One region of the Uliginosibacterium silvisoli genome, then DNA from elsewhere that is predicted to be linked to it. Evidence: predicted binding sites of a transcription regulator. Region 1 holds the regulator's gene; each other region holds the start of a gene.

The links. Region 1 encodes FliA, which starts transcription of late flagellar genes. Its sites were predicted from a motif close to CTAAAGTTNNNNNNNNNNNNGCCGNTA; they were not measured.
Region 2: a site for FliA is predicted at 1,002-1,028, ahead of VVD49_RS21630 (chemotaxis protein). Genes of this name have one in related genera too.
Region 3: a site for FliA is predicted at 1,026-1,052, ahead of motA (flagellar motor stator protein MotA). Genes of this name have one in related genera too.
Region 4: a site for FliA is predicted at 1,107-1,133, ahead of VVD49_RS19965 (AP2 domain-containing protein). Genes of this name have one in related genera too.

Annotation. Positions count from the first base shown of each region.
Region 1 covers NZ_JAYXHS010000004.1:61,290-63,490, reverse strand. Annotated here, with positions in the region: gene VVD49_RS18275 (SpoVR family protein) at 1-103, shown strand, start outside; gene VVD49_RS18270 (flagellar motor protein) at 158-898, opposite strand; gene VVD49_RS18265 (RNA polymerase sigma factor FliA) at 973-1,731, opposite strand; gene VVD49_RS18260 (MinD/ParA family ATP-binding protein) at 1,936-2,201, opposite strand, start outside.
Region 2 covers NZ_JAYXHS010000005.1:235,594-237,794, reverse strand. Annotated here, with positions in the region: gene VVD49_RS21635 (methyl-accepting chemotaxis protein) at 1-929, shown strand, start outside; gene VVD49_RS21630 (chemotaxis protein) at 1,109-2,071, shown strand; gene VVD49_RS21625 (chemotaxis protein) at 2,145-2,201, shown strand, end outside.
Region 3 covers NZ_JAYXHS010000002.1:1,128,344-1,130,544, reverse strand. Annotated here, with positions in the region: gene motB (flagellar motor protein MotB) at 1-65, opposite strand, end outside; gene motA (flagellar motor stator protein MotA) at 106-963, opposite strand; gene flhC (flagellar transcriptional regulator FlhC) at 1,194-1,748, opposite strand; gene flhD (flagellar transcriptional regulator FlhD) at 1,759-2,076, opposite strand.
Region 4 covers NZ_JAYXHS010000004.1:475,000-477,200, forward strand. Annotated here, with positions in the region: gene VVD49_RS19960 (HesA/MoeB/ThiF family protein) at 1-427, opposite strand, end outside; gene VVD49_RS19965 (AP2 domain-containing protein) at 540-1,061, opposite strand; gene VVD49_RS19970 (VCBS repeat-containing protein) at 1,312-2,201, shown strand, end outside.

The sequences.
Region 1 (2,201 bases):
GGGCTTCAGCGTGCGGCTCGAAACGGTGGATGACGATGGCAACGTGCAGCGTACGCGTGAATGCCGCATGGAAACCCGTGCGGCCATGCCAACGCTGATCTGACTGTTCTTGATCCGGGAACCCGCGCTGCGCACGACCGTGCCTGCGCGGGCAGGGTCAGATGATGTAGCCCTGCAGACGGCTCTCGATGATGCGCGGGTTGTCGCCATGGGCGATACGCACAATGCCTTCCAAAAGCATTTCCCTGACGGCCACGAGACGCATGATGTTCGCCTGTATCTTCTTCGCTACCGGCAGGAAGATCAGGTTGGCTGAGCCAACGCCATAGATCGTCGCAACAAAGGCAACGGCAATGCCGCTACCTAACTTGGCCGGATCCGAAAGATTCTCCATGACATGGATCAGCCCCATCACGGCACCGAGAATGCCGACCGTAGGTGCGTAGCCCCCCGCTGCGTCCCAGATCTTGGAGGCCTGTTTCATCTCGGTCTCCCAAGTCGTGATTTCCACTTCCATCACTTCGCGGATGTGTTCGGGTTCGACACCATCGACGAGCAATTGCACACCCTTGCGCATGAACGGATCGGTCATGCCTTCCATCTTGTTCTCAAGCGACAGCAGCCCTTCGCGGCGAGCGATATTGCTCCAGCCCACGATCTGCTCGATGAGTTCGTGCAATGGCGGTACCGGTGGCTTGAATACCCACATGGAGATGCGCAGCCCCGTCACGAAGGTTCGCCACGGGCTCTGCAACATCACGGCACCGATGGTGCCGCCCAGCACGATCATGAAAGCCGTCGGCTGGATAAGCGAAGCAATGTGCCCACCTTCGAGGACTTGCCCTCCCACGATGGCCACGATTGCAAGCAGCAGACCCGCCAGGCTTATGACGTCCATTGGTTCCGTTCAGCAGGGAAATATCGGAAAGACAGTTTAAGACCCGCAGCGTCGCGACAGTAAGAACGCGATGCCTATGCGGCGCTGGCGCGGCGCCCGCCGGTCGCCTGCATGGACGACTCGCGGCCGCTGGCAATACGCGAGCGCAGACGGGCAATGGCCTGGCTGTGCAGCTGACAGACACGCGACTCGGAAACACCCAGCACCTCACCGATTTCGCGCAAATTGAGATCTTCTTCGTAGTACAGGCCCATCACCATCTTCTCGCGATCGGGCAGATCTTCGATGGCCTTGATGAGCACGCTGCGCATACTGGCGTCTTCCAGCAGATCAAGCGGGTCACCGCTTGCACCCACGATGTGACGCTCCAGGTAGTCGTCTTCGTCTTCGTCGCCAAAGTCCTCGAAGTACACGAGCTGGTAGCCGCGCGCTTCCTGCAACATCTTCTGGTAGTCGGCGAGCGTCATGCCCAGGGTTTCGGCAAGTTCGCGCTCGGTGGGCTGACGGCCATGCTGCTGTTCAAGGCTGTGAACAGCCGTTTCGATACGGCGCATTTCGCGGCGCAGGCTGCGTGGCAGCCAGTCGTTCTCACGCAAGCCGTCCAGCATGGCACCACGGATGCGCTGCACGGCGTAGGTCTCGAATTGCGCGCCAAGACCTTCCTCGTAGCGACTGATGGCATCCAGCAGACCGATCATGCCGTTCTGAATGATGTCCTCCACCTGCACGCTGGCCGGAAGCTTGGCCATGAGGTGGTAGGCAATTCGTTTGACCAGGGGCGCGTAGCGCGCCACAAGCTGGTCTTTGTCCAGGGTTCCCGCTGCGTTGTACATGCCGCTCTCTCAATCAGACTCAGTCGGAATTAGTTGACACATCAGCAGCAAATGCCACTCCCTGATGTGCGCCCTGCCGTGAAGCCGGTTGTGCCCCAGCACGGTGAATTCATTGTGCTCCGGCCCCTCGCAAGCTGCCTTGCGGAAAAAGACCTGTGTTCGTGCCCTATTCGGGCCTAGCGGAAGCGCTCACGCCCTGCGTCGTTACCACGCCATTGCCGGACCACGGCTGAAGCCCATGATGGCGGTCGTCGTCGCGCTGCGTGCGCGGCCCAGTAGCTTCTCGGCAAAACTGTGACCTGCATGACCACCCAGCTCCTTGCCGTGGCTACCGGCGAGGCACAGTGCTTCGCCAAGGCTGCTGACGGCTTGGACCTCGATACCCAGTTGAGATTCAGCCAGTTGCGTAAAACGGGAGATAAGCAGCCGCGTGGCAGCCTCATCGGCACTTACGACGCAAACGCCAACTG
Region 2 (2,201 bases), on a different contig from region 1:
TTGCGGACGAAGTGCGCAAGCTTGCCGAGCGCACTACGCGAGCGACGCGTGAGATAGGCAATGTCACGAGCCTGATCGAGGGAGAGACCCGGCTGGCGATTGTCACCATCGAGTCAGGCAGCAAGCAGGCGCGAGGTGGCGCCGAGCGGGCGCGCGAGGCCGGAGCTTCCTTGCAGGCCATCAATGATGGCGCCCGGCAGACGCTTGAGCGGGTCGAGTCCATTGTGTCGGCCATGAATGCACGCGTCGCCGAGGCACATGCGCTTGCCAGCGATGTAAGCGACATCGTCGGATCGGCGCAGAGCAACCAGATGCTGGCTGAGCGTACGCAGGAGCATTGCTCGCAACTGGCGCAGCAGGCCGAGAACATGCAGCAGATCGCCAAGGTCTTCCAGCTTGGTGCGGCAGGCGAGGCGGCCTCGCGCACGCATACGGCCATGCCGGGAGTCGTGGCGGCCGCAGCGGCTGCCATCAGCGGCGTGCTTGAGCGGGCGGTGGATTCCGGTCGCATCCGTGTCGAAGACCTGTTCGACGACCAATATGTACCGATCGACGGAACGCAGCCCCAGAAATATCGCACCCGCTTCGACACGCTGACGGACGAGATCTTCCCGCCGATCCAGGAGCCGGTGCTCGACCAGCACCCCGAATGCGTGTTTGCCGGTGCAGTGGATCTGCGCGGTTATTTTCCGACGCACAACCTGCGCTTCAGCCTGCCGCTGACCGGCGACGTGAAGCTGGACACCGCGCGCAACCGGACGAAACGGATTTTTGACGATCCCGTCGGGCGGCGTTGCGGCGCCCACGAACTTGCTTATCTCGTGCAGACCTACCGCCGCGATACCGGCGAGGTGTTGCACGACATTTCAGCGCCTATTTATGTGAAAGGCCGCCATTGGGGCGGCTTCAGGATCGGTTTCCGGGCCTGAGTTGTTACGTTTTTTGCACGGACGGCTACTCGGTCTGTGCCGTATTAGTGCCTGATTACAGGCCCGGCAGCGCTCAAGTTTGGAAAACGGGAGCCGTAAAACCTCTTGGGTTGATGATGTTCGTAAGGTACCTGCAAGTACCGGCGGCTCATCAAGCGAACCTTGGTACGGAGATTGTCATGTCAGAGCTGTTGAAGAACATTGATGCCAGAACGCGGCTTGCGGGAACCAACAAGCTTGAGATCTTGCTGTTTACGCTGGGCGTGGATACGCGCACAGGCCGTCGCGAAAGCTTCGGCATCAACGTCTTCAAGGTGCGCGAAGTCATGAAGACGCCACCGATCACCGCCGCGCCCGACATGCAGAAGGGCGTCGAAGGCATGGTTTCGCTGCGCGGCCAGCTGGTGCCGGTCGTGGATCTGTCGCGTTACTGCGGCATCGATCCCGATGGCAAGCGCGAAATCATGATCGTTACCGAATACAACGGCCACACGCAGGGCTTCCTCGTCGAGGGTGTGGACACCATCCTGCGTCTCGACTGGTCGCAGATGCGTGTGCCACCAGACATGATGACTTCTCGCCTCGGCGGCCTCGTGACTGCCGTGACCGAGCTGGAGCAGGACAAGCTGATCATGATGCTCGACGTCGAACGTGTGCTGTCGGAGACGACGCAGTACGACGAAGAGAGCACCTTCAAGGATATCGAATCGATCGGCCGTGACTTCACCGTCTTCTATGCCGATGACTCGTCGGTCGCACGTCGCCAGATCGAGCGCACGCTGACCGCTCTCGGGTTGCGCAGTGTGGGCGCCGTGAATGGCCGCGCGGCGTGGGAAGAGCTGGAGAAGATGGCGGCGCATGCCGAGTTGAGCGGGCGCAAGGTCTGGGAGATGGTCCACCTGGTTCTCACGGACGTCGAGATGCCGGAAATGGATGGCTACATCCTGACCAAGAAGATCAAGTCTGACCCACGCTTTGATGGCGTGCCCGTGCTGATGCATTCCTCACTGTCCTCGATGTCGAACCAGACGCTGGGCAAGTCGGTGGGTGTGGATGCGTATGTGCCGAAGTTTGAACCGCATCGACTCGCCGACGCCGTGCGTTCGATGCTGGTGCCGGAGAGCGTGAATCTGGCGGCATGAGAGGCCAGCTAAGCGATCTTCAGAAATGAATGTGCGGATATGTGTGAGAGAAGAATGATGGTGCGAGGTGAACATGGAACGAGCTAACGACAATCTGCTGGACACAGTCGACGCCAGGACGAAACTGGTC
Region 3 (2,201 bases), on a different contig from region 1:
TGCGCACCGCCGCCGCCCTTCTTGATGCGTTTTACAACGATGGGTTGCTGATTGTTATCGGCCATGGTCCGCAGTCAGTGATTCTTGAGGATAAGAAGAGCCGGATCACTTGCCCTTGCGGCTCTTGATCTCTTCTTCCAGCTCCTTGAAGCCAGGGCGATCACCTGAGTAAAGCACTTTACGGCCGAATTCAACGGCCACCTGCGGCGCATAACCATTCATGCTGGCAAGCAACACGACCTTCATGCACTGGTAGAGCTTGCCGTCCTCTTCCACGATCTGTTCAAGCTGGCTGGCAACCGGCGCCACAAATCCATACGCGATCAAGATGCCGAGGAAGGTACCCACCAAGGCGCCACCAATCATCTTGCCAAGCACTGCAGGAGGCTCGCCCACCGAGCCCATCACGTTCACCACGCCCATCACCGCAACCACGATACCGAATGCAGGTGTCGCGTCCCCCACCTTGGCAACGATGTGCGGCGCCTGGTGCGCCTCGTGATGGTGAGTCTCGATTTCCACATCCATCAGGTTCTCGAGCTCAAAGGCATTGAGATTGCCGCCTACCATCATGCGCAGATAGTCGGTGAGGAACTCAACCGCGTGGTGGTCATGCAGGAAATTTGGGTACTTGGACAGAATCGCACTGCTTTCCGGGTTCTCGATGTCGTTCTCGATCGACATCAAGCCTTCCTTGCGGACCTTGGCCAGGATCTCGAACATCATGGCCAGCACATCTACATAGAGGGCCTTGTTCTTGCCGGAGCCCTTGAAGACTTTCGGCAGCGCCCCTACCGTCGCCTTGATCGCCTTCGGACCGTTGCCTGCAATGAAGCCCCCTATCGTCAAACCGACGATGGCGATGTACTCCATAGGCACCCACAACGAGGCAAGACTGCCGTGAACCGAGTACGTGCCCAACGCTGCCGCGAGAATGACGACGTAGCCAATTATCAAAAACATCTTTTTTGATCCCGCAACGAGTGAATGCAGCGCCTGAGAAAATATTGCCTGTCCCTGTTGGGTATCGGCACCACATCTGCAAACTTAAGAAAACCAGAACACCTGACGGCCTCTTGCAACGATGGAGCAGTAGACAAAAAAACCGCCAGACAAGCCGGCGGTTCGTAACTCCCCGCAATGCAGGGAGGAGGTCAGACAGGAGAGAGACTACATTCGATGCATTGTCACCATCAGACAGCAATCTTGAGATCGTCGGTCACGCGAGCCGTTGCACGCTTGCCCTTGCCAGCGCGAGCCGGGATGTGGCACAGACCGCAGACATAGCCTTGGGTAGGATCGTATGCATGCGCCACGAAACCGCCCGTGCATTTCGTACAGCAAGCCAGTTGCAGCATCTTCGCCTCGAAGAAACGCACCAGCGTCCAGGCACGGGTCAAGCTCAGCACTTGATCCAGATCGTTCGAGACCACGTGGTCACGATACATACGGAAGGCCTTCAACGTTGCATCCAGGCCGCTGAGCTTGGTGTTCTTGGTGATGAAGCCGCGGAACGACATGAACAGAGATGCGTGCACGTTCTGCTGCCATGGAATGAACCAGTCAGTCGAGAAAGGCAGCATGCCCTTCGGTGGTGATTCCTGACGGATTTCCTTGTACAGCTTGAGCAGGCGCTCACGCGACAGGCCGGTTTCGGATTCGAGCATCTGCATGCGCGCACCGAGCTCAATCATTTCCATAGCGAGCTGGGTTTCGCGGGCATCCTGGACGAGGCTTTTCATACGCATGTCATTCTCCTCAGGCGATGTGGCCAACTGGCGTTGCTGCTGCCAGGATGGTTGCGTGGATGCGCGCAGCCTGATTGTCGCGATCGTGGTTGGACAGGAGGTTCAGCAGGAGAGTGTCATCGAAGCGGAACTGGCAGATCAGCATGTCGCCGGTCGCCATGCGCAGGATCTGGCCTGGCGACAGCTTGCTGATCATGTCAGCCACGTCTTCACCGACACCGAGTTTCAACATGGCTACTTCGCGATCTGCGCTCAGCATCTGCTGCGCCAACATGAGGTAGGCGAGATTCAGTTCCTTGATCTCGTCGTTGATGTTCGATGTCGTCATTTGTGGCCCCTCTGCTTGTTCAGCGGCGTAAAGGTGTTACGCCATGGAGTGCATTGTTCCCACAAGGGCAACGTCCTCCAATCAGGGTCACGCGGAAAATGATGTAGCAAGGCGAGAACAACCCA
Region 4 (2,201 bases), 410 kb from region 1:
CAAATTTGACGCAGGCGCGGTTGATGGCATGCCGCGTGGCGAAGTTATCGGTGCAATCCAGCACCACATCTGCCTCGGCGATATGCGCCTCCAGCAAACCGGCATCGAGCCGCTGCGGCAAGGCCACGGCTACGGTTTCGGGGTTGAGCCGGTTCAGCGTGTCTCGCCCCGATTCAGCCTTGAAGCGGCCAACGGAGTCGTTGCGATGCATGATCTGGCGCTGCAGATTGGTGAGATCGACCGTATCGCCGTCAGCGAGGATGATGGTGCCGACGCCTGCGGAAGCGAGATACATGGCGGCCGGCGAACCGAGGCCGCCTGCGCCGATGATCAGCACGCGGCTCTTGATGATGGCTTCCTGCCCCGCGATATCGAGTTCGGGCAGCAAGATGTGGCGGGAGTAACGCAGCAGCTGGTCGTCGTTCATGCGGCAAGTTTACGCGGGACACCGCTGCACGTGGTTGCAGGCAAATAAAAAAGGGCCGCCTGTCCCCGCACGGGACAAGCAGCCCTCTGGCTCAATCTGCAGTCGTGCCTGCTCAGGCAGCGAGCTTGTGCACGGCCTCGGTACGACGACGTACCGGTTTGCGACGCACAGCACCCGGATCGAAAGCACCATCCAGTCCGCGCAGGGCATCCTTGCGGGCTTTCAGCGCCATCTTGAAGGCGCCTTCTTCACCGTACTTCTTGACGGAGAACTTCACGCGCTTGCGGCGCCCGTCAGGAAGCGGCCAGGAAGCAACCCAGAACCAGCGCTGCTTGTCTTCCGGCAAGTCGCGTGTTTCCGAAGCGCAGTAACGGCACACGCCGACAACGCCCGAACGGTTGTTCTTCTTGACGATATTCGAATACTCACGCATCGAAAACGGCGGGTGATTGGTGATGACTTCGTCGCGGTAGCCCTTCGCCGCTGCGAAGGATTTCTGCTTACCACCATGCACGCCGTCCGAAAAATGCTTGCGGTGGATAACGCCGCGGCGCTGAATGGTTACAAGCCATCCATGCGTCCGACTGACCTCGTTATCTACACGACTAATTCCATAAACACTGCCTCGGCTCACGTCAGTCCTCCAGGAGCTATCAAGGTTATGGCGGCGATAAGTGGTTTTCGACCCGCTCCGTGGAAACTTTAGGGTCATCACTGATCCCTGCGGAATGCATCACGGCGCACCTGACAAGCGGTAAAGGGACCGCTGTGAAGGAGTCCAAACCCCTGTCTGGCATTCAAGACCGGTCATCGGATGCCGGTATGAATCGCATGATTCTTGTTGCTGGCCGGGGTGCGTTCCGCGTCGGCCAATGGAGGTTTACATGCGTATTTCACAGTCCAGTCTCAACCTGCAGGGCCAATCGGCCAGCTATGTCCGCCACTACGTCGAAGAGAGTCTGCAGTTCAGTTTCCAGGCTGCCCAGGCCAGTCCACCCACAGCGGAAACCAGTCAGGTCATCATCAGTGATGCTGCGCGGGACACGCTTGCCGCCGCGCAAAGCTCCAGCGAAGTCACCCCGGAAACAGACAAACAGAACGCAATGGATGCCCGGCTTCAGGTTCTTATCAGCCTCGTCGAGCAACTCACTGGCCACAAGATCAAGCTCTTCGACGTCTCAGAACTAGGCGCGTCAGCGGATGCGGGCCCGGCACAGACGGAGGACGCACCGACATCAGGTGCTGGCGCCCCTCCACAACCGGAATGGTCGCTGCACTTCGAGCGCCGCGAAGTGCGCGAAGAAGCCCAGGCCACCCGCTTCCAGGCTAGCGGCAATGTGAAAACCGCCGATGGACGCGAAATCAGTTTCGACCTCGATCTGGAAATGGCGCGCTTCGCCCGCAGCGAGAGCCTGACGACCGTGGATGCAGGCAATGTGAGGCGCAAGGACCCGCTCGTTCTCAACCTGCAAGGCGGCCCAACCAGCCTGCTCTCAGAACGTCTCGCCTTCGATCTTGACGCCAACCCCGACACGGCGCCGGACATGATTGCGAAGCTCGGCCAGGGCAGCTTCTTCCTCGCTCTGGATCGCAATGGCAACGGCAAGATCGACGACGGCAGTGAGCTGTTCGGTCCCGCAACAGGAGATGGCTTCGGCGAGTTGGCCGCGCTGGATGATGATGGGAATGGCTGGATCGACGAAGCCGATTCGGCATTCACAAAACTGGGCGTGTGGGCGCCGGGTGACAAACTGCAATCACTCGCCAGTACTGG